4 regions of the Paenibacillus vulneris genome follow, and region 2 is predicted to be linked to each of the others. Evidence: riboswitches for the same ligand, from Rfam matches in the RefSeq annotation. Region 2 holds a riboswitch; each other region holds the start of a gene.
The links. A riboswitch is a leader RNA that binds a small molecule or an ion and turns the genes downstream of it on or off. The one in region 2 is predicted to bind cyclic di-AMP.
Positions count from the first base shown of each region.

Region 1: linked by a shared signal. The riboswitch ahead of ABEA66_RS23245 (CAP domain-containing protein) and the one ahead of ABEA66_RS07895 (C40 family peptidase) in region 2 are both predicted to bind cyclic di-AMP.
Region 3: linked by a shared signal. The riboswitch ahead of ABEA66_RS05850 (C40 family peptidase) and the one ahead of ABEA66_RS07895 (C40 family peptidase) in region 2 are both predicted to bind cyclic di-AMP.
Region 4: linked by a shared signal. The riboswitch ahead of ABEA66_RS28185 (hypothetical protein) and the one ahead of ABEA66_RS07895 (C40 family peptidase) in region 2 are both predicted to bind cyclic di-AMP.

Region 1 covers NZ_BAABJG010000027.1:74,795-79,283, forward strand. Annotated here, with positions in the region: gene ABEA66_RS23235 (DUF1572 family protein) at 127-660, opposite strand; gene ABEA66_RS23240 (SPW repeat domain-containing protein) at 765-1,082, opposite strand; gene ABEA66_RS23245 (CAP domain-containing protein) at 1,253-2,140, opposite strand; cyclic di-AMP (ydaO/yuaA leader) riboswitch at 2,149-2,283, opposite strand; gene ABEA66_RS23250 (response regulator) at 2,661-4,253, shown strand; gene ABEA66_RS23255 (cache domain-containing sensor histidine kinase) at 4,250-4,489, shown strand, end outside.
Region 2 covers NZ_BAABJG010000006.1:543,124-547,612, reverse strand. Annotated here, with positions in the region: gene ABEA66_RS07910 (rhamnulokinase) at 1-340, shown strand, start outside; gene ABEA66_RS07905 (DeoR/GlpR family DNA-binding transcription regulator) at 354-1,115, shown strand; gene ABEA66_RS07900 (VOC family protein) at 1,334-1,750, shown strand; gene ABEA66_RS07895 (C40 family peptidase) at 1,840-2,682, opposite strand; cyclic di-AMP (ydaO/yuaA leader) riboswitch at 2,686-2,833, opposite strand; gene ABEA66_RS07890 (aldo/keto reductase) at 3,140-4,120, shown strand; gene ABEA66_RS07885 (aldo/keto reductase) at 4,213-4,489, opposite strand, start outside.
Region 3 covers NZ_BAABJG010000006.1:99,870-104,358, forward strand. Annotated here, with positions in the region: gene ABEA66_RS05840 (YheC/YheD family protein) at 1-424, opposite strand, end outside; gene ABEA66_RS05845 (CapA family protein) at 678-1,760, shown strand; gene ABEA66_RS05850 (C40 family peptidase) at 1,936-2,487, opposite strand; cyclic di-AMP (ydaO/yuaA leader) riboswitch at 2,493-2,623, opposite strand; gene ABEA66_RS05855 (HAD family hydrolase) at 2,909-3,601, opposite strand; gene ABEA66_RS36310 (zinc-ribbon domain-containing protein) at 3,897-4,097, shown strand; gene ABEA66_RS05860 (hypothetical protein) at 4,228-4,489, shown strand, end outside.
Region 4 covers NZ_BAABJG010000036.1:110,420-114,908, forward strand. Annotated here, with positions in the region: gene kdpB (potassium-transporting ATPase subunit KdpB) at 1-470, opposite strand, end outside; gene kdpA (potassium-transporting ATPase subunit KdpA) at 490-2,169, opposite strand; gene kdpF (K(+)-transporting ATPase subunit F) at 2,227-2,304, opposite strand; gene ABEA66_RS28185 (hypothetical protein) at 2,431-2,829, opposite strand; cyclic di-AMP (ydaO/yuaA leader) riboswitch at 2,964-3,115, opposite strand; cyclic di-AMP (ydaO/yuaA leader) riboswitch at 3,273-3,466, opposite strand; gene ABEA66_RS28190 (VOC family protein) at 3,880-4,311, opposite strand; partial or broken gene ABEA66_RS28195 (helix-turn-helix transcriptional regulator) at 4,425-4,489, shown strand, end outside.

The DNA of each region.
Region 1 (4,489 bases), on a different contig from region 2:
AAATCCCTTGGAATTTGCAGCTTTTACAGCAATTATTTTGATGGACCTGACCGGCTTTCAATTCCGATAATCCCGGCATGTACCGGAATCAGCCTAGAAGCCAAAGGCCAGGCTTATAGGAGCTTTTCACGGCTTGAAGGCTTTGGATTGTCCGCGGGCAGTGCTGAGCGTCTGCCAATGCTCACTGCTCAAGTGCTTGGCTAAAAATACGATTTGGCCGACATGATACCCGTAGTGGGATACTTGACGCTGGATCGCTTTGATGACTGTATGGGCTTCGCCGCGAATGGCAACCTGGCGCAGCAGATCGTCTGGCTTTAACCCGGAAAGCGCATCGAATAATACGCTCCAGCCCTGCTCCCACAGCGCCATCAGCGCAGGACGATCCAAGCCTTTGGGCTCGAATTCGCCGTCCCGGTCTCTTGTAGGCTTTTCCCCGTCGGAAGTCAAGAAATCCGTCCAGCGGGACAGCATATTGCCGTGCATATGAAGAATCATCACTTCAAGAGAGTTCGATTCCTTATCAAGGAGGCAGTGAAATTGGGAATCATCCACTTGCTTCATCGCTTTGTCGGCCAATTGCTTCATGCTTTGAAACGCTTCAATGCTTTCTTGCAGAAAAACCTCGTTTACTGATGGACTTTGCTCCGATTGCGCCATACTCCTCATCTCCTACATTCGAATAGATGCCTATTCTTACGATATACGAAGCGGGGACGATTGTATATCAGAATGTTTTTATAAGGAGTATAACGGAAATTTATTTATTCTTCATTCATCGTATAATAATTCAGCATGACGCTTGTAATGCCAAGTACGACGTAGATGACATATTCCCCCAGGCCCGTTAAGTAAGCGAAGGGAAAAATAACAAACCAAATGCCGGCCAACAGCGAAATCCAATTCAGCCATGAATTCCAGCCCGATGCTTTGAAAATGAAAGCCAGAAGCGACGCGATGAATTGAAGGGAACCAAAGACAACACTGGTGATAACGGCGCTTTCGTGAGTCAAATCAATCCAATGAGGGCCAAAGACAAACAAGAGACCAATCAACGCAGCCAACAAATTTTTAACCGCCATGATTACACCTCCCGAAAATTGAGATAAGCCATCAACACCTCATAAGGGGTCTATTCTATGTATATGCAAGCGGTTTCAAAATGGTTCGGCGCTTGGCAAAAAAAAGATCTCTATGTACGGCAAAGCCCCCGGTGCATGAAGCGCCGAGGGCTGTGAAATCCTAAGAAATATTAGTTCGCGATAAATTCTTGTACCCATTCGCCGTTGTAGTAAGCAACACCGATTTTGGTGTAGTTAGGGCTCATGATGTTTTGACGGTGACCAGCGCTGTTCATCCAAGCGTTCATAACCTCTTCAGGGTTACGTTGGCCTTTGGCGATGTTTTCACCTGCATAGGTGTAGCTGATTCCGTATTGCTTCATCATGTCAAACGGAGAACCGTACGTTGGGGAAGTATGGTCAAAGTAGTTGTTGCTGTACATGTCCTTAGCTTTATCCATGGCCATATTCGCCAATTTGCTGTCGGAAGTCAATGCAGGAAGACCTGCTTTGGCACGCTCTTGGTTCACCAAAGTAACGACTTGGTCCGCGAAGGCGGATTGAGAATCCGTTACAGCTTCTTGGGAACCGCTGTTATTTTCTGTTCCGCTGCCATTGTTCGTAGTGCCGTTCTCGGTAGTTCCGCTGCCATTATCGGTAGTTCCGCTGTTATCTGCAGTACCGCTACCGTTATCGGAGCCGTTATCTACAGTGCCGGAACCGGAGCCGGAGTCCGTATTGCCGGTAGTACCTTGGTCCTGACCTTGACCAGGGTTGCAATTAAAGTTCATGTTAGGGAAGTTTTTCCAGATGATTCCTGCCAGCCCTTGGTTATTACCGGAGCCAATCGTTTGCCATTTTCCTTCTTGACCTTTCAACAAGGAATTCAAATCAATATTTCCTAGATTCTGACCTTGGCCTTGCAGCAAGGAATTCAGATCGATTCCGTACTGTTGAGTGATTTGAGACAAATCGCCAGCAGACACAGTATTCGCCGGTGCGGCGGAAACGGCGCTAACGCCGATGATTGGGCTAAGGGCCAGTACACCTGTCAATACAACTTTCTTGAAACGGTTCAACAACAAAATCCTCTCCTTTTCGCGGCCTGCGAGGTTAGCTGACGGATTCGGGTCAAAGAGCAAGCACCCTGCCGCAAGACGCGGCTTCACCCCATGGAATGGGTCCCCCGTGCTTTCATAGAAAGCTTCGGCCTGATAGTTTTGTTTGTTTGCTCATGCCCGGTTCGTTGTGCATCCTGCCGGGCTCTCTTGAGCCACTTCATTGTAGCACGTGCCTATACAGATTTCACGGCACAAAGTCTTCCAACATTGGGCGATAGAAACAACAGCAGCTTCCTTACGATTGAAGAAAGCCGCTTTGTTTTTATACTGAAGGCCAAAGCAGACAGGCCGCATCTATTAGAAAAAATAGAACTGATATCTTCGAATTTGTCCTGCTTTAATACGTGAAATGAAAGAGTTGCGAAGCTCAACAGCATTTTATACTTTTTTACAAGATTACTGTATAGGTGCTCCGAAATCGATATGCTATGATGAGATCACTATTGGATTGTAAGCGTCTTCTTGGGAGGGATAGCGGATGCATCCATCGCAATTGTTAACCGTGTTAGTGGTAGACGATGAACTGCCGTTAAGAGAGGAGCTTCGGCTCTTTCCATGGCACAACAGCCTTGCCGAGCTTGTAGGGGAAGCGGAAAACGGTGAAGAAGCAATGGAGCTGTGCCGTAAGCTCAGACCCGATGTGGTGATTACAGATATTACGATGCCCGTTATGGATGGTATGGACTTATTTCGGCGGATCAAGCAGGAGTTTCCGCTGACGCAGGTTGTGCTCTTGACCTGTCATAGTGATTTTGCCTATGCCAAGGAAGCATTGAAGCTGGGGGCTTTAGAATATTTGATCAAAGTATCCCTGCTGGATACGGAACTGGAGCATGTGCTGAATAAAGCCCGTGAAGCTATTCAGCGGGAGTACAATTATAGGCGCAATGAAATAGACAGGCAGCGCTGGGAGCTGACAAGACTGTTAAGCAGCACAGGCAAAGAACCAAAACGGGTGGAAGCGATAGATGCCATTTTAAAAAGCTGGGGCGTCTTATGGCCAATAAGGATTATCCGTCTGCATGTCAGTGTCCGGCCGCAGGAGGAAATGTTCGCCCATCATGAGCTCCAGTCTTTGTTAAGTGAGCGGGAGCTTACCGATGACCGTGACAATCCGTGCTGGCGTTGGATAACGCTTGGACCGACGGATTATATATGGATCCAGCGGGCTGCCCCAGAAACAGGGACGACCATACTGCTCTCAACCAGGCAGTGGTTGGAGCGGCTTCAATCCGCCATCGATGTGCGGGCCTCTTATTTAAGTGAAGCCGTAAGCCTCTATGCCGTCATTGGGCCTAGCATTTCATCCGCGGTTGACTTGCTGTCTGCCATTGAGCTTACCAAGCTGCCAGCCGCGGCTGTTTTCTATGATACAGGGGGGGCTGTTTATGAAATGTCAGCGGCTTCAGGAACGATCCGGCCATCCATCAGACGATCGGCTGTAGATGGAACTCTATCCAATGCGTTAAATTTTGAAATGCTGACGGAGCTTATGAGACAGACAGCGGCCGATAAGGCGCTGTTAATCGAATTTTGCCAAGGGCGGCTAACGGAATGGGTGAATCAAGTAAGGCCTGAGCCCGCTGGCTTAAAGTCGTGGCTGATCTCCAACCGGAAAGAATGGATGGGGGAGCGAGATAATGCTCAACAGCAGGAGCTTATCCAGAAGCTGCAAGCATCAAGAACGGCTTCGGAGCTCCTATCGATGGTCATTCGGGAGGTGGAAAACCGGGGGAAGCTGAAGTATCGCAAAGAAGTGGCACAAGCGATACAGCTCATCTCCAATCATATCGCAGAACCGATTACATTAACGTGGGCCGCGGAACGGGTAGGGCTCAGTTCCTTTTACTTAAGCAGATTATTCCGTGAAGAGGTAGGCGAGTCGTTCAATGAATATGTGACGATGAAGCGAATCGACAAAGCCATTCATCTGTTACAAACAACAAGCCTGAAAGTATATGAGGTTGCCGAGCAAGTGGGGATTCCGAGCTATCGCTATTTTTCTGTGCTTTTCCGCAGCCGGACTGGCGTTTCTCCAACGGAATATAAGAAAGGCGGTGCCGGGGAATGAAACGATTGTTGAAATGGTTTCGAAGCAGAAGCATAGCGACGAAGCATTCGTTGTTTCTTTTTAGCGGCACCCTGGTGCTGTTCGGGCTGCTGGCTTGGAACAGTTTACACGATGCGGAGCAGCTGTTCCGGAAGCAGGTGCTGTCCGACGCGCAGGTGATAATTGACCGCACGAACCTTTATATGGACGCCTATCTGGACAATGTTCAAAACATTCTTCTCCTGCTTTCGGCACGG
Region 2 (4,489 bases):
ATACCGCTTTGTCTTCGAAATGACCGAGCGTTTATCGGGACAGCAATTCAACGGCCTGCATATGGTCGGTGGCGGCATTAACAACACGCTGCTGTGCCAATGGTCGGCGAATGCTATAGGCAAGCCTGTATGGGCAGGGCCTTCGGAAGGCAGCGCCATCGGCAATATGGCGGTGCAATGGATCGCCCAAGGCGTATTCGCCGATATTTGGGAAGCGCGTCAGGCTATCCGAAGCTCGTTCCCTGTTGAGGAATATCAACCTGAGGAACAGGAGCTGTGGGGGCCTGCTTACGACAGATTTGTTAAGCTGACAGGGCTTGCAGAATCATCTAATCTGTAAAGAGAGGGAAGCTATGCTAGCTGCGGAGCGTTACGAGAAAATTGTAAGTGTGGTCAATCAAAGAGGCGCTGTAAGAGTTTCTGAGCTTAGCGAGCTCTTTCAGGTGACGGAGGAGACGATTCGCCGGGATCTGGACCGTTTGGAGCAAGCAGGTCGCCTTGCCCGCTCACATGGCGGAGCGGTCAGTATCAAGGACGACCAGCAGCCGGAAATTCCTTATTTCGAACGGGAAATCACCTACGCCGAGGAGAAGAAAAGGATTGCCCAGGAAGCGATCAAGCGGATCGGTCCGAACGATCGGATTCTTCTTGATGCCAGCTCTACGGCCTGGTATATGGCTGCGGAAGTACCTGATCTTCCTCTGACCGTTCTTACCAATTCGATCAAGGTCGCAACGGAGCTGAGCAAAAAGGAGAAGATCGATGTGATCTCGACGGGGGGCATATTGGCACAACGTTCCTTATCCTTCGTCGGTCCTCTGGCAGAGCGTTCCCTGGATACTTATCATGTCGATAAGGTATTCCTATCCTGCAAGGGCGTCCATCTTGAGCGCGGAATCAGCGAGTCTAACGAGCTGCAGGCCCGCATCAAAGAGCGGATGATCGGTATCGCGGATGAAGTCATTCTTCTGGTCGACTCGAGCAAATTCGGCGTGCAAGCATTTACTCATGTTGCGGATTTGTCCGATATCGATGTCGTTATTACGGATCACCGCATAGAGAAAGAGATGGTCGAGAAGCTGCAGAATCTTGGAATTACGGTCATTACGGTATAAATAGAGTCCCTATGAGAGAGGATCTCCATATACATTATGTGAATAAAAAACGGTTGGCCAATGTACTGGCCGACCGTTTTTTATTATCAAGATAGAACGGATAAGATTCCGATCGCGATAATTTATTAAACACTGCAGAATCACTGACACACCTTTGTCAGTGTGGGCCGAGTACAATAAGATTACCCAATATAAAGTGATCTTAGGAGGTCATGCAGATGCAAGGTGCACAAACGTTTCGAGGGATAGCTACAATCAGTTTTTGGGCGGATGATCTGGATAAGGCAAAAGCGTGGTACACGGAGCTTCTTGGAATCGAACCGTATTTCGAGAGACCGGGCTATGCCGAATTCCGTCTTGGTGACTATCAGCAAGAGCTGGGACTGATTGATAGACGCTATGCACCCGCAGGTTTAGCGAAGGGCCCGGGAGGCGCAACACTTTATTGGCATGTAGACGATATATCCGCGGTTCTCGATAAGCTGTTGTCGATGGGGGTTCAGGAGCTCGAAGCGATGAAAGAGCGCGGCGGCGGCTTCATTACTGCCTCCGTTGTCGATCCGTTCGGCAACATTATCGGGATTATGAATAACCCTCATTATGTGAAGGTGAGGGACTCCATAAGAGGAGAATAGCTTGCTGGAGGACATGTCTGCCTTTAAGCTCTTCTGCTTCGGAGGTCTACTGTATATAAAAACAGGCTGCACAAGCAGCCTGTTCCGCCTTACAACGTAATAGCCTTGGCCCCTATGTACCTGGAGCCCCAATAAGAGCTGTACAGCGAATCAATATGAACTCCGCGGGAATTCGTAGCCGAAATGAACTGCCCGTTCCCCAAGTAGATTCCGACATGGGAGGCCCCCGCGAAGAATACCAGGTCGCCCGGCGAAGGGTTGGCAACGGCGACTCCTACCGTATCGTACATCTCATTCGAGGTTCTGGGGAGATCGATTCCCTGGTTAGCGGCAATGACAAAACGGACGAATCCTGAACAATCAAACCCGTTCGGAGTACTGCCTCCCCATCGATAAGGAACGCCAAGATAGGCTTGGGCGAACTGCAGCATCGTATCCTGCTTCTTGGCTCTGTACCAGGCAGGGGCGTGGTACTTCCCATCCGCATCCACGATAGCAAGCTGATTGTCATTATCCCACTGCACTTTATAGCCGAGTGCTTCCGAAATGAAACGGAGCGGGATATATACGCTTCCCCGATCCATGCCGATCAAGGAAGTAACATCGATTTTTTTTCCGTTGACAAGCACAAACGTATCCCCGGTTTTCAACTCCAGGGTCTGATTTCTCTTATTCATGGAGACACGAATTTCTTTTCCTTCCCTGGACCAGTTGATCTGGTATCCAAGCGCTTCCATCAGTGGACGGAACGGTACCTGAAGCTGGGAGTAAGTGTCCACGACAGGCTGCCCCTCAGGAAAGTTCACGATCGTATCATTAACCTGAATCTTGACTCCTTCATCCAAAGCTGAGGCATGGGCATGTACTCCGGCAAAGAGACTGCAAGAAATAAATGCAAACGAAAAAATAAGCTTTTTTCCAAAAAACTTCAAAACTTGATTCCTCCTAATTGCCTCCGAGGTTAGTTGACGGGTTAGGGAGAGGTTGTCCCCTATTCATCCGATAAACCGACGAATATTCACCCCAAAATAAGATGTCCCCCGTACTAGCACTTATGCTGTGCTGATTCGGCATTTTTTACTAAAAGCTGTCCTTACATTGTATTCGTGATTCCATCGGCGAATCAGTGGGTAAGCTTCGCCAAACGCTCCATCATTTTCCGAAAAAAAAGGATAACTTTTCATGAGCAGTTACCAAGATACACCATAGGGGGCCAAAGATAAAGGGACTTGCGGCACATTTTTGCATGGGAACAAGACTTACGCGGAGGTAACTTAATATCCCCGGACTGCCTATCTTACCTAATGTTGCGTACTGTTAAAAAAATCCAAGGAGCGGTATGATGAGAATGGAAAGTACCGCAGCACTCAAAATAAGGAGGTATGGGTTATGGAGTACACTTATTTAGGCCGTTCCGGATTGAAGGTGAGCAGGCTGTGCTTGGGAACCATGAACTTTGGCGTCGATACGGACGAATCGGAGGCTTACCGGATCATGGATGCGGCTGTAGATGCAGGGGTTAATTTTTTTGATACGGCGAATGTATACGGCGGGCCGGGTGCGCGAGGGAGAACAGAGGAGATTATCGGCCGTTGGTTCGCTCAAGGCGGAGGCCGCCGGGAGAAGGTCGTGCTGGCGACCAAGGTATACGGAGATATGGAGGACCCGAATGACGGGCCTAATGCGGCCAGAGGGCTCTCTGCGTATAAAATTAGACGACATTTGGATGCCTCATTGAAGCGGCTTCAAACCGATCATATTGAGCTGTACCAAATGCATCACGTGGATCGCCATGCTGCGTGGGATGAGCTCTGGGAAGCGTTCCGCGTGTCCATTTATCAAGGCAAAATCGGCTATGTGGGGGCCAGCAATTTTGCAGGGCGCGATTTGGTGAAGGCTCAATATGAAGCCAGGAACCGCCATTTCCTCGGTCTTGTGTCGGAGCAGCACAAATACAGCTTGCTGTGCAGATGGCCCGAGCTGGAGGTGCTCCCTGCGGCGGAGGAATTCGGAATCGGGGTTATCGCCTGGAGTCCTCTTGACGGCGGTCTTCTCGGCGGCAATGCGCTCAACCCTGCCCAAGGGTCGCGCAGCGTCCGCATCCAGGCACGCGCCGAAGAGCGGCGCGGCCAGCTGGAGGCGTTTAGCAAGCTGTGCAAGGAGCTTGGCGAGAGCGAAGCCAATATAGCGCTGGCTTGGACATTAGTCCATCCGGCGATGACAGCGCCGATCATCGGACCAAGGACACTGGAGCAGTTCCAGAGCACGCTGCGTGTCACGGATATCAAGCTGGATGAGGACGTGCTGAAGCGGCTGGACGAGATTTTCCCCGGACCTGGCGGCGAAGCGCCTAAGGCGTATGCCTGGTAAGGCGGAATAGCCAATAACAAAAAAGCAGCGGCAAGCCAAGGACATGGCTTTCATGTCCAGCTGCCGCTGCTTTTTTTCATTCCATCATTTCATTAAAAATCAAAGTTGTCCGGATCCGGACCTACCCGAAGATCCTGATTCAATCGGTCTATTCGGTTCATATCATCGGCCGATAGCTCAAAGTCGAACAAATCCGCGTTTTCGATAATCCGCTGCTCTTTGGTGGATTTGGGAATCGTGATCACGCCATGCTGCAAATCCCAGCGCAGAATCACCTGGGCTACTGATTTGCCGTACTTCGCCGCGAGCTCTTGAAGGTCAGGATGATCCAGTAGCTGGCCCTGCATGAGAGGAGACCAGGCTTCCAGC
Region 3 (4,489 bases), 440 kb from region 2:
TCCCCATGATTCCAAAAAATCTCCACCTGTTATTAGGTCCGATATGGAGCAGCACCCGGAAATCTACCGGGCTTCCTTTAATCCTGATCAAATCTATCCCTTGCTGAACAATATAGCTTTTGCCCTCCGTCAGCTTATTCAGCTTGTGGGAGGCATCATGTACGTTACGGTATCTGTAGGTCTTTGCAGCTGTCCTGACGATGCAGGCTCCGCCTTCTTCCCGTGATACCTTAATAATGCCTTGTCCCCTCATTCCAAGATCCGGTTTGAGAAAAAGGACCGTATGCTTTTCGATCATTTGAATGAACGTGTCCGCAGAAAACATCTCCGTCTCCGGCAACAGGGCGCGAAGCGCATCTTCACTCCAAAGCGCCTCGTGCTTCAACCATTTTCCGCCGGGATACTTAAGCAAATTTCCTTTCACTGTAGGATCTCCTCCGTGTGATGAGCAGCGGTTGAACGCCAATACATACAACCAAGCAATATGACGTTACTTATACTATTCGGCTCCAAAGGAAAGAGTACCTCGCCTGTATTCATATAGGACTGCACACTTTACCTCCAAAAATGGGCTTATAAAGCAAAGACAGATCCAACGGCAGGCTCATATGATATTATGCGGTTCCACTCTTCGAGGGCCCGGCAGACGATTATTTCAACAGAAACGGGGATGGGTCATGAGTACGGACATTACGATCGCCGCGGTCGGGGATTTTTTAATGAAATATCGACTTATTGGCAGCGCCAGAGTCACCGGAGAGAAGCGTTATTCCTTTGACGAGATATTTGAACCGGTTGCTCCCTATTTGCGTGATGCAGATCTAACCATTGGAAATCTAGAAACCACTTTTTCAGGCCCGGAGATCGGGTACACCGTATCGCGAAGAAGCGCCAAAACTGGATGGCCGCTGTTCAATTGTCCCGATTCCTTTGCCAGCACTTTAAAAAGGCTGGGATTCGACGTACTGACAACGGCAAACAACCATTGTATGGATTGCGGCATTAACGGACTGAAACGAACCCTTAAGGTGCTTGACTCCAAGGGGTTGTCGCATACGGGAACTTTCCGCACGCACAAAGATTCTCAACAATTATTGATTAAAAATGTCAAAGGAATCAAAATCGGTATTTTGTCCTATACTAAAACAACCAACCGAATCCCGGTACCAAGCGGTCAATCCTGGGCCGTCAATCGGATTAGTCCAAGCAAAATCATATCCGACATCCGAAGGCTAAAGTCGAGATCGGTGGATCTTATTATCGTATGCATGCACTTCGGAAGAGAATACAGCAAGTATCCGAATGAGGAGCAGAAGCGTTACTTCCAACTACTGTTCAAGCACGGCGCCGATATTATTCTCGGGGCGCATTCCCATGTCATCCAACCGGCTATTTTCCAGGAATCCAGGGATATTACCGGGGTCAAGAAAAAAAGGTACGCCGCTTATTCCTTGGGGAATTTCGTTTCTACCCGATTATACGGAAACGATCATACGCTGACCGGTCTTATTAACCGTCTTCATATTCGAAAGCATGACGATGGAAGGGTACAGATCGTTCAGGCCGATTTTATCCCTACATGGACTCGCAGCACCAAGATTGGAGGACGTACCGCTTTTCGGGTCGTTCCATTATTAAACACGCTGGAAAAACATCCGAACCGGAATGGAAACGAAGCGGAGCGCATGTCAAAAATGGTCCATCACTTAAAAAAGCATATTCCCAGATACCATCATCAGTCGGACTTTAAAATTCTTTAACGCTAGAATCACAAAAAATGAGGCTTTGTCTCCGCAGCTGATTCCATTGCGGGGATCATCGAAATTATACAGCTGTTAATATGGAAAAAACCTTCCAAGCGGTCCGTTATCCGGGTCCCAGGCTTGGAAGGCTTTTATTATTTTATATTCATGCTAGATTAAGGTACGTGCCCTATTATTTAATTACTCTTCTAGCGAACATAAATTTGTTTTTGTAGTAGCTCGAGTTGATATCCGAAATTTTCACGTCGGATTTGCTGTTGATGTTGTGAATCATTTTACCGTTACCGATATAGATCCCCACGTGGCCTACGTCTTTCATGCTTTTCGAGCTTCCAATGTTACCGAAGAACAGCAGGTCGCCCTTTTGCAGGTTCTTGTAGGAAGTGATTTTTGTTCCTACTTGGGCTTGATGGTCATCGTCTCTATCAACTAGAGTAACTCCAACGTTAGCGAGTTTATAAACGAGAGCCGTAAAACCGGAGCAGTCCGTTTTATATGGAGCGTGGGCCTCTTGGCGTTGTGTCCACGGAACATACTGAACTTTACCCTGCAGAGAAAGCGCCGTTTTAACAACCTTGTCCCGTTTAGCGGCAACAGATAATGTCGACGCCTTGGTGCTCGATACGGTAGATGTTGTTGCGGGAGCTGCGGATACTCCAGTTACACCGATAATCGGGCTAAGTGCCAAAGCACTTGTCAAAACAATTTTCATCAAACGATTCAAAATAAACCTCTCCTTTTTTCGGCCTGCGAGGTTAGCTGACGGATTCGGGTCAAAGGTCAATCACCCTGCCGCTGACGCGGCTTCACCCCAAAGATTGGTTCCCCCGTGCTTCTATTAGCTTCGGCCTTTATTATGATTTTGCCCTATATAACCCAAGCGGCGTTGAAACCGCGTTTCTGGTTTTTTGAGCCACTCTAGTGTAGCATGGGCACCTGGCTATTTCATGGTGCAAATTATTCCATCGGCATACCTGAGCAGCCAGAAAAAGTAGAGGATTGTAAAATATTTCAGCTTGCATAGGGGTTATTCCGCGAAAAAACAGACTTTGGATGTAAATGAAAGGGAGACCGAAATTCCGGCCTCCCCATTAATTTCCTATGAAATTGACAGCTCCAAGTGCAACCTTTTTGAAATTGATGTTTTATCGGGACTGCTGCAGCGAAGTCTGAAGCAGAGAGAACAGCTCACTAAAGCTGCCGATTTGCTCATGGGCTCCCTCCAGCTCCCCTTCTTTGCGGAAACCGGCATAATCGCAGCCGATAACCGTTAACCCGTTCTCAAGACCCGCTTCCACATCAGAGGAACGATCCCCGACCATCCAGGCCGTCTTTACGTTATAGGTTTCCAACAGCATGCGGACCAGATCCACCTTGGAACGGGTTCTGAATTCTCCGGCACTGTATAAACCTTCGAATAAAGGTCCCAGCCCTTTATGCTGAATAACATTTTTCACATAAGACTCCAGCCCATTGCTCGCTACGAACAGGCGAACGCCTTGCTCATGCAGCGCCTTCAGCGTATCCGCAACTCCATCGTACAGCCGCCCTTCCCCGCGCAGCAGACCCTGAATTTGATAGTCCAGCAGCAATTCATCTGCTCTGCGGTGCACCTGAACATCCGTATCCGGCATCACCCGCTGCCATATATGCTCGAGCAGCATCCCCAGGCTTCCCAATATTTCGCTCTCCGGCGGCGTAGGTCCCGAATAGGCTCCTTCAGCCCTCAGCTGGTCAAATGTGGCATGGTAAGCCGGCAGAAGCAGCGTTTCCGTCTGGAACAACGTCCCGTCCAAATCAAATATCATCGCTTCCGGCTTGGATAAAGTCGGTTTCATGGTTAACTCCTCCGAATGCTGTTTTCTTTTTATACATGATCATTGTCAAACGAGGCTTTCCTAAGCATTAAGCTCATAGGGAAGTCATAGCGGACGTGTAAAGTATCCTTTAGACATCATAATTCCAATAATCTCCACGTGTCAATGCAGCCTTGTGAATCCGAGCAATTCATCTCACTTTAAGCATATTTATTGTTTATCAATCCATTCTGGATATGGATGGAACGATGGTTGAACCATACATATGTAATGAAGCGCCTAGTTAACAAAATCCATCAGATTGCGGGTGATGCAAATGGTGAAATTTTGTTCAAAATGTAATGAAAAGATGAGTGACGGAGACATTGTCTGTAAGTATTGCGGAACCTTCTTAAGCTCAACGGATCAAGCCGCATCCCCACCTGACCAAAAAAGCAGCTCTAAAGCGGGTACTATCACATGGATCATTATCATTGTTCTAATCATCGCCGCTATCATATATTATTTTGCCAAATAGAAGCTTTGGATTTTGGGCGGCGGTGCCGCTCTCTTTTTTTATGCATGACAAATGCCTATTTCTCTAGGTCAAGTATCACGATTTGTCTCCCGAGCATACATTGTTGGTATCAAAACAAGCAAAGGAGACTATGGCAATGGCTTATATTCCCTATACTTATCCAACCGTTGTGACGGTTCCTATCGGTACCTACAGCACTTGGAGTTACCCATACGGGGGCTGGTATGGCGGCGGTTGGCCGGGAGGTTGGCATGGCGGCTGGCACGGCGGTCATGGCGGCTGGCATGGCGGCTGGCACGGCGGTCATGGCGGCTGGCATGGCGGTCATGGCGGCTGGCATGGAGGCCACGGAGGCTGGCATGGCGGTCATGGCGGACATAGGCAAAATCGCT
Region 4 (4,489 bases), on a different contig from region 2:
TCGACCGAAGCCAGCCCTTCGATGACTTCGCCGTCACCCGGAATCATTTCCCCTTGGGACACGACGACCAGGTCCCCCTTGCGCAGCTCGGTAGAAGGCACCACCTTGATACCGGAGCCATTATTCACGATTTTGTTCGCCGTAATTTCCTGCTTGGTCTTTTTGAGAGAGTCGGCTTGTGCCTTCCCTCTCCCCTCCGCCAGCGCTTCCGCGAAATTTGCAAATAGTACGGTGAATAATAAAATAACGAATACGGTAAAATTGAAGCCTACGCTGTTCTCCGTTCCAAAGTAGCCAGGAAACACGGTCATAAGCAGCACAACCAAGGTGCCCGCTTCTACAACGAACATGACGGGATTTTTCATCATCACAACCGGATTCAGCTTCAAGAAGCTTTCTTTAACGGCATTCATGACGATCGCCGAGTTGAGCATCGATTTCCGATGCTGGTTTGCATTCATCTTGCTCATACAGTTTCGCCTCTCCCATTTAACGAATCGTTACATGTTCTGCGATAGGCCCCAGCACGATGACCGGCAGGAACGTCAGCGCTCCGATAATCAATATTGTACCTACCAGAATTCCTACGAACAAACGGTTATCCGTTCTGAACGTGCCGATGGTCTCGGGCACCCATTGCTTGCGTACAAGGGAACCCGCCACTCCCAAGAGAGCAATCATCGATATATAACGACCGAACAGCATGACGACACCGGTGGATATATTCCAGAACGGCGTATTATCGCCTAAGCCTTCAAATCCTGACCCGTTATTGGCGGCCGAGGAGGTATACTCATACAAAACCTGCGATATCCCGTGATAGCCCGGATTTGATATAGCTGCCCTTCCTAACTCCGTTGCCAGTGCAAGAGCCGTGGGCATCAGAATAATGAAAGGATGCGCCAGAATCGCTATAGCAATCAGCTTCATTTCACGCGGCTCGATCTTTTTGCCGAGAAACTCCGGTGTACGTCCCACCATCAAACCGGCCAGAAACACTGCAAGAATGGCATACATCAGCATATTGACCAGTCCTACGCCTTTCCCGCCGAATACGCAGTTCAGCATCATCAAAGCGAGCGGTGTGATTCCGCCGAGCGGCGTCAGCGTATCGTGCATATTATCGACTGAGCCGGTTGTCGCCGCCGTCGTTACCGTTGTAAAAAGCGCTGTTTGCGCGATACCGAAGCGGACCTCTTTCCCCTCCATACTGCCCTGCGAAGCGTCGATTCCCAGCTTGTTCATCAGCGGGTTCCCCGCCGATTCCGCCGTATAGATGAGCGACAGGAACACCAGGAACAAGATCATCATCGCCGAGAATAGAACCCAGCCCTGCTTCCGATTGCGTGCAAAAAGTCCGTATGTGTACGGAAGGGCAGCCGCCAAAGACCACATTGACAAAATTTCAAGCACATTCGTCAAACCGCTCGGATTTTCAAAGGGATGAGCCGAGTTGACTCCGGAAAAGCCGCCTCCGTTCGTTCCCAGATGCTTGATGGATTCCAGTGAAGCTACAGGCCCGATAGCGATCTGCTGCCGGCCTCCCTCCAGCGTGTTGACGGTTAAGGTCGGCTGCAGCGTTTGCGGCACATGAAGCGCTACAAGCACCATCGTGACCCCAATAGCGAGCGGGAAAAATACCCGGATATGCGCTTTGACAAAGTCTTCAAAAAAGTTCCCGATTGTCTCTCCCTTGCTCGTGATACCGCGTATAAAAGCAATAGCTGCGCACAGCCCTGTCGCCGCCGAGGTGAACATCATCATCGTAATGACAGCCATTTGCGAGAAGTAGGATAACCCCGACTCCCCGCTGTAATGCTGCAGATTCGTGTTGGTCATAAAGCTGATGACCGTATTGAACGACAGCGTTTCTTCCATATTGTCGATACCATTCGGGTTCAGCGGCAAATCGTTTTGAACCCGAAGGAGGAGATAGCCGATCGCCACAAAGACGATATTCGTCAGGATGAAGCTTAGAGCATACGTCTTCCAAGTCATCCCTTGGCGGTTCTTCAGGCCTGTTACCGCATAGATTGCCTTCTCCACAGGAGCAAACCAGGTATCCGTACGATTGCCTTCATTGGAAAAGACGTGATATAAATAGGTCCCTAATGGTTTGACCAGCAGGACTAGAATGACAATCACGACGGCGATTTGCAATATTCCCATTATCGTTTCCTCCTAAGAAAGCTGTCTTCGTCTGCTGAGCTTTCCTGAAAGAAATGCTCAGAATTTTTCCGGATGAATCAGGGCATAAGCCAAATAAATGAAGAGAAGCACAGTGATGACAGCGATAACCGTCATGATCTTTCGCCTCCTGTCTCCTCAACGACCCGATTGCACCAAGACAAAAAGCCGTAAAACAAAAGGTACGTTACTGCCAGCAGTACTACCATATATACATCCTGCATAGGAATGCCTCCGTCCGCATTAATTCATCAAGAAAGATACATCATGGCTTGAAGTATGAATGACATGGTCAGCTCCCAGACCTTTATAGACAAGCCGCGGATTCATATTATGCGTTACCACGCAAATTTCTTTGGATGTCCAGGTCCTGCATATTTGAATGAAACGGCAGCACAAGTTCAAGGAGCTTTCAAATAAAAAGACTTTACCGATCGGAAGGTCGGGCAATAGCCATGACTCGCATTCCGATGTATCGATCCAAATCATATGCTTTACGCCCAAGCTCTCTAGACGCTCCTGCTCCGCCCGGCTGTTCGTAATTGCTGCGAACGGAATGCCTTTGGACAGCAGCAGCCGGATAAATCCTTCTCCGGTTTTGTTGGGCGCCGATACAAGAATAAATTCTTGAGCGGCGTTCATCTTCACATTCCTCCTAATCTCTCAAGAGAAGGCAGCAGGATCAGGGCACAAAAAAAGAAGCCTGCGAAAAGAGGTGAACTCTTCACGCGGCTTCTTAAAGCACAGCCATAGCTGTACCTAAGCACACGATCATCGTTGCCTCTCTCGATACGCTTACGAGGTTAGCTGCCGGATTCGGGCGTGAGAGTCGCCCTACCTGAAATTTCAGGATTCACCCCATGAGCCGGTAAGCTCGTTGGTTCCCCCGTTCCTTAATTAAGCACTAAGGATTCAGCGATACATTGCAAGGTCATATTCATCAAGTTTTATGGAAACATTCCATATCGTTTTTCAATAGAAGACGCAAGAAGACCACAGAGGCTTAAGCCCTGTGGTCGTTAATAGCGATCACAAGCTTCATCATCCTCTCTCCATAGACCCTTTGAACTTCTGCATAGCGAAGTTCAAAGTCTGTTCCACGCTGACGAGGTTAGCTGTCGGATTCGGGCGGTGAGAGTCGCCCTACCGGCAGGCGCAAGCTAGCTTTGCACCCTTCGGATTCACCCCAAGCGATATGCGGACGGCTCTCACACCGAACGGATATCACTGTGTTGGTTCCCCCGCTTTCCTATAGAAGGAAATTAAGCGATCAGAATTTGGAAACATTGTTTTTTTCAAATCATGAATTGTATATTACGCCAGTTGCCCTTAACTGTAAAGAACACTTGGGAGACTTGTGCGATGAAATTACACCAACGGCCAGGATGGCAACGCTTACTTTACATGCGATCTCCAGATAACTGCTTCCTGCTCACTCTATCTCCATTTTTCACAAATTGATTCCCTTTGATTTCCTGCGCTTCAGCACCCTCTTTATCCAAAATGCGCTTAGATAAAGCCAACCGTTTTTCTCTGCAATGCTGATTGCGTCAATCCGGTTTTTGGCTTCGAGCTTTTGCTGAAAGAACAAAATGTAGTTCCCACGCAGCAGCTTATACGGTAAAATTATACAGGATCATCAATTATTCATAAAAGAACCGGGGATTCCTCCCCGGTCAAAGCCTTTTATTTTCAGCTCCAACTGCTCGTTGTATCATTCATGAAGAACTGGAACGTAATGTTAAAACGATCTTTCACTATTCCGAAGCACGGACTGAATTCAGTTTCCTGCAGCGGGAATATCACTCGCCCTTTTTCACTCAATTTAGTAAACATTTCTTTAATCTCGTTTTGCTGCGTCGCTGTAATGCAAATATTCACCTGATCTCCAATTACATAAGGTTGCCCCGGAAAGATATCAGCGACCATCAAATCATTTTCACCGGTTTGCAGCACGGCATGGGAAATGCGGGTTTTCACCTCTTCAGGTAAACCATCGGCATCCTTGCCTTCCCCGTACGTAGTTTTGAACAGTAATTTCGAGTTCAACGCTTCCTGGTAAAACTCAATTGCTTCCGCAGCTTGTCCATCCAGCATAATAAACGACGTTGAGCGCATTGACATTCCAACATCTCCTTTTAAATGAAATTGTCCAATTTGGGTTGTTTTGGACTTGATTAGCATCATATCGCGCAATAGTGACAATACTTGTCGCAATACACGAAATGGAGTTTATAATGGCAAAGTCCAAACGACTGATCGAGATTATGATGATCATCAACAAAAAGAAGTCTTTCAACGC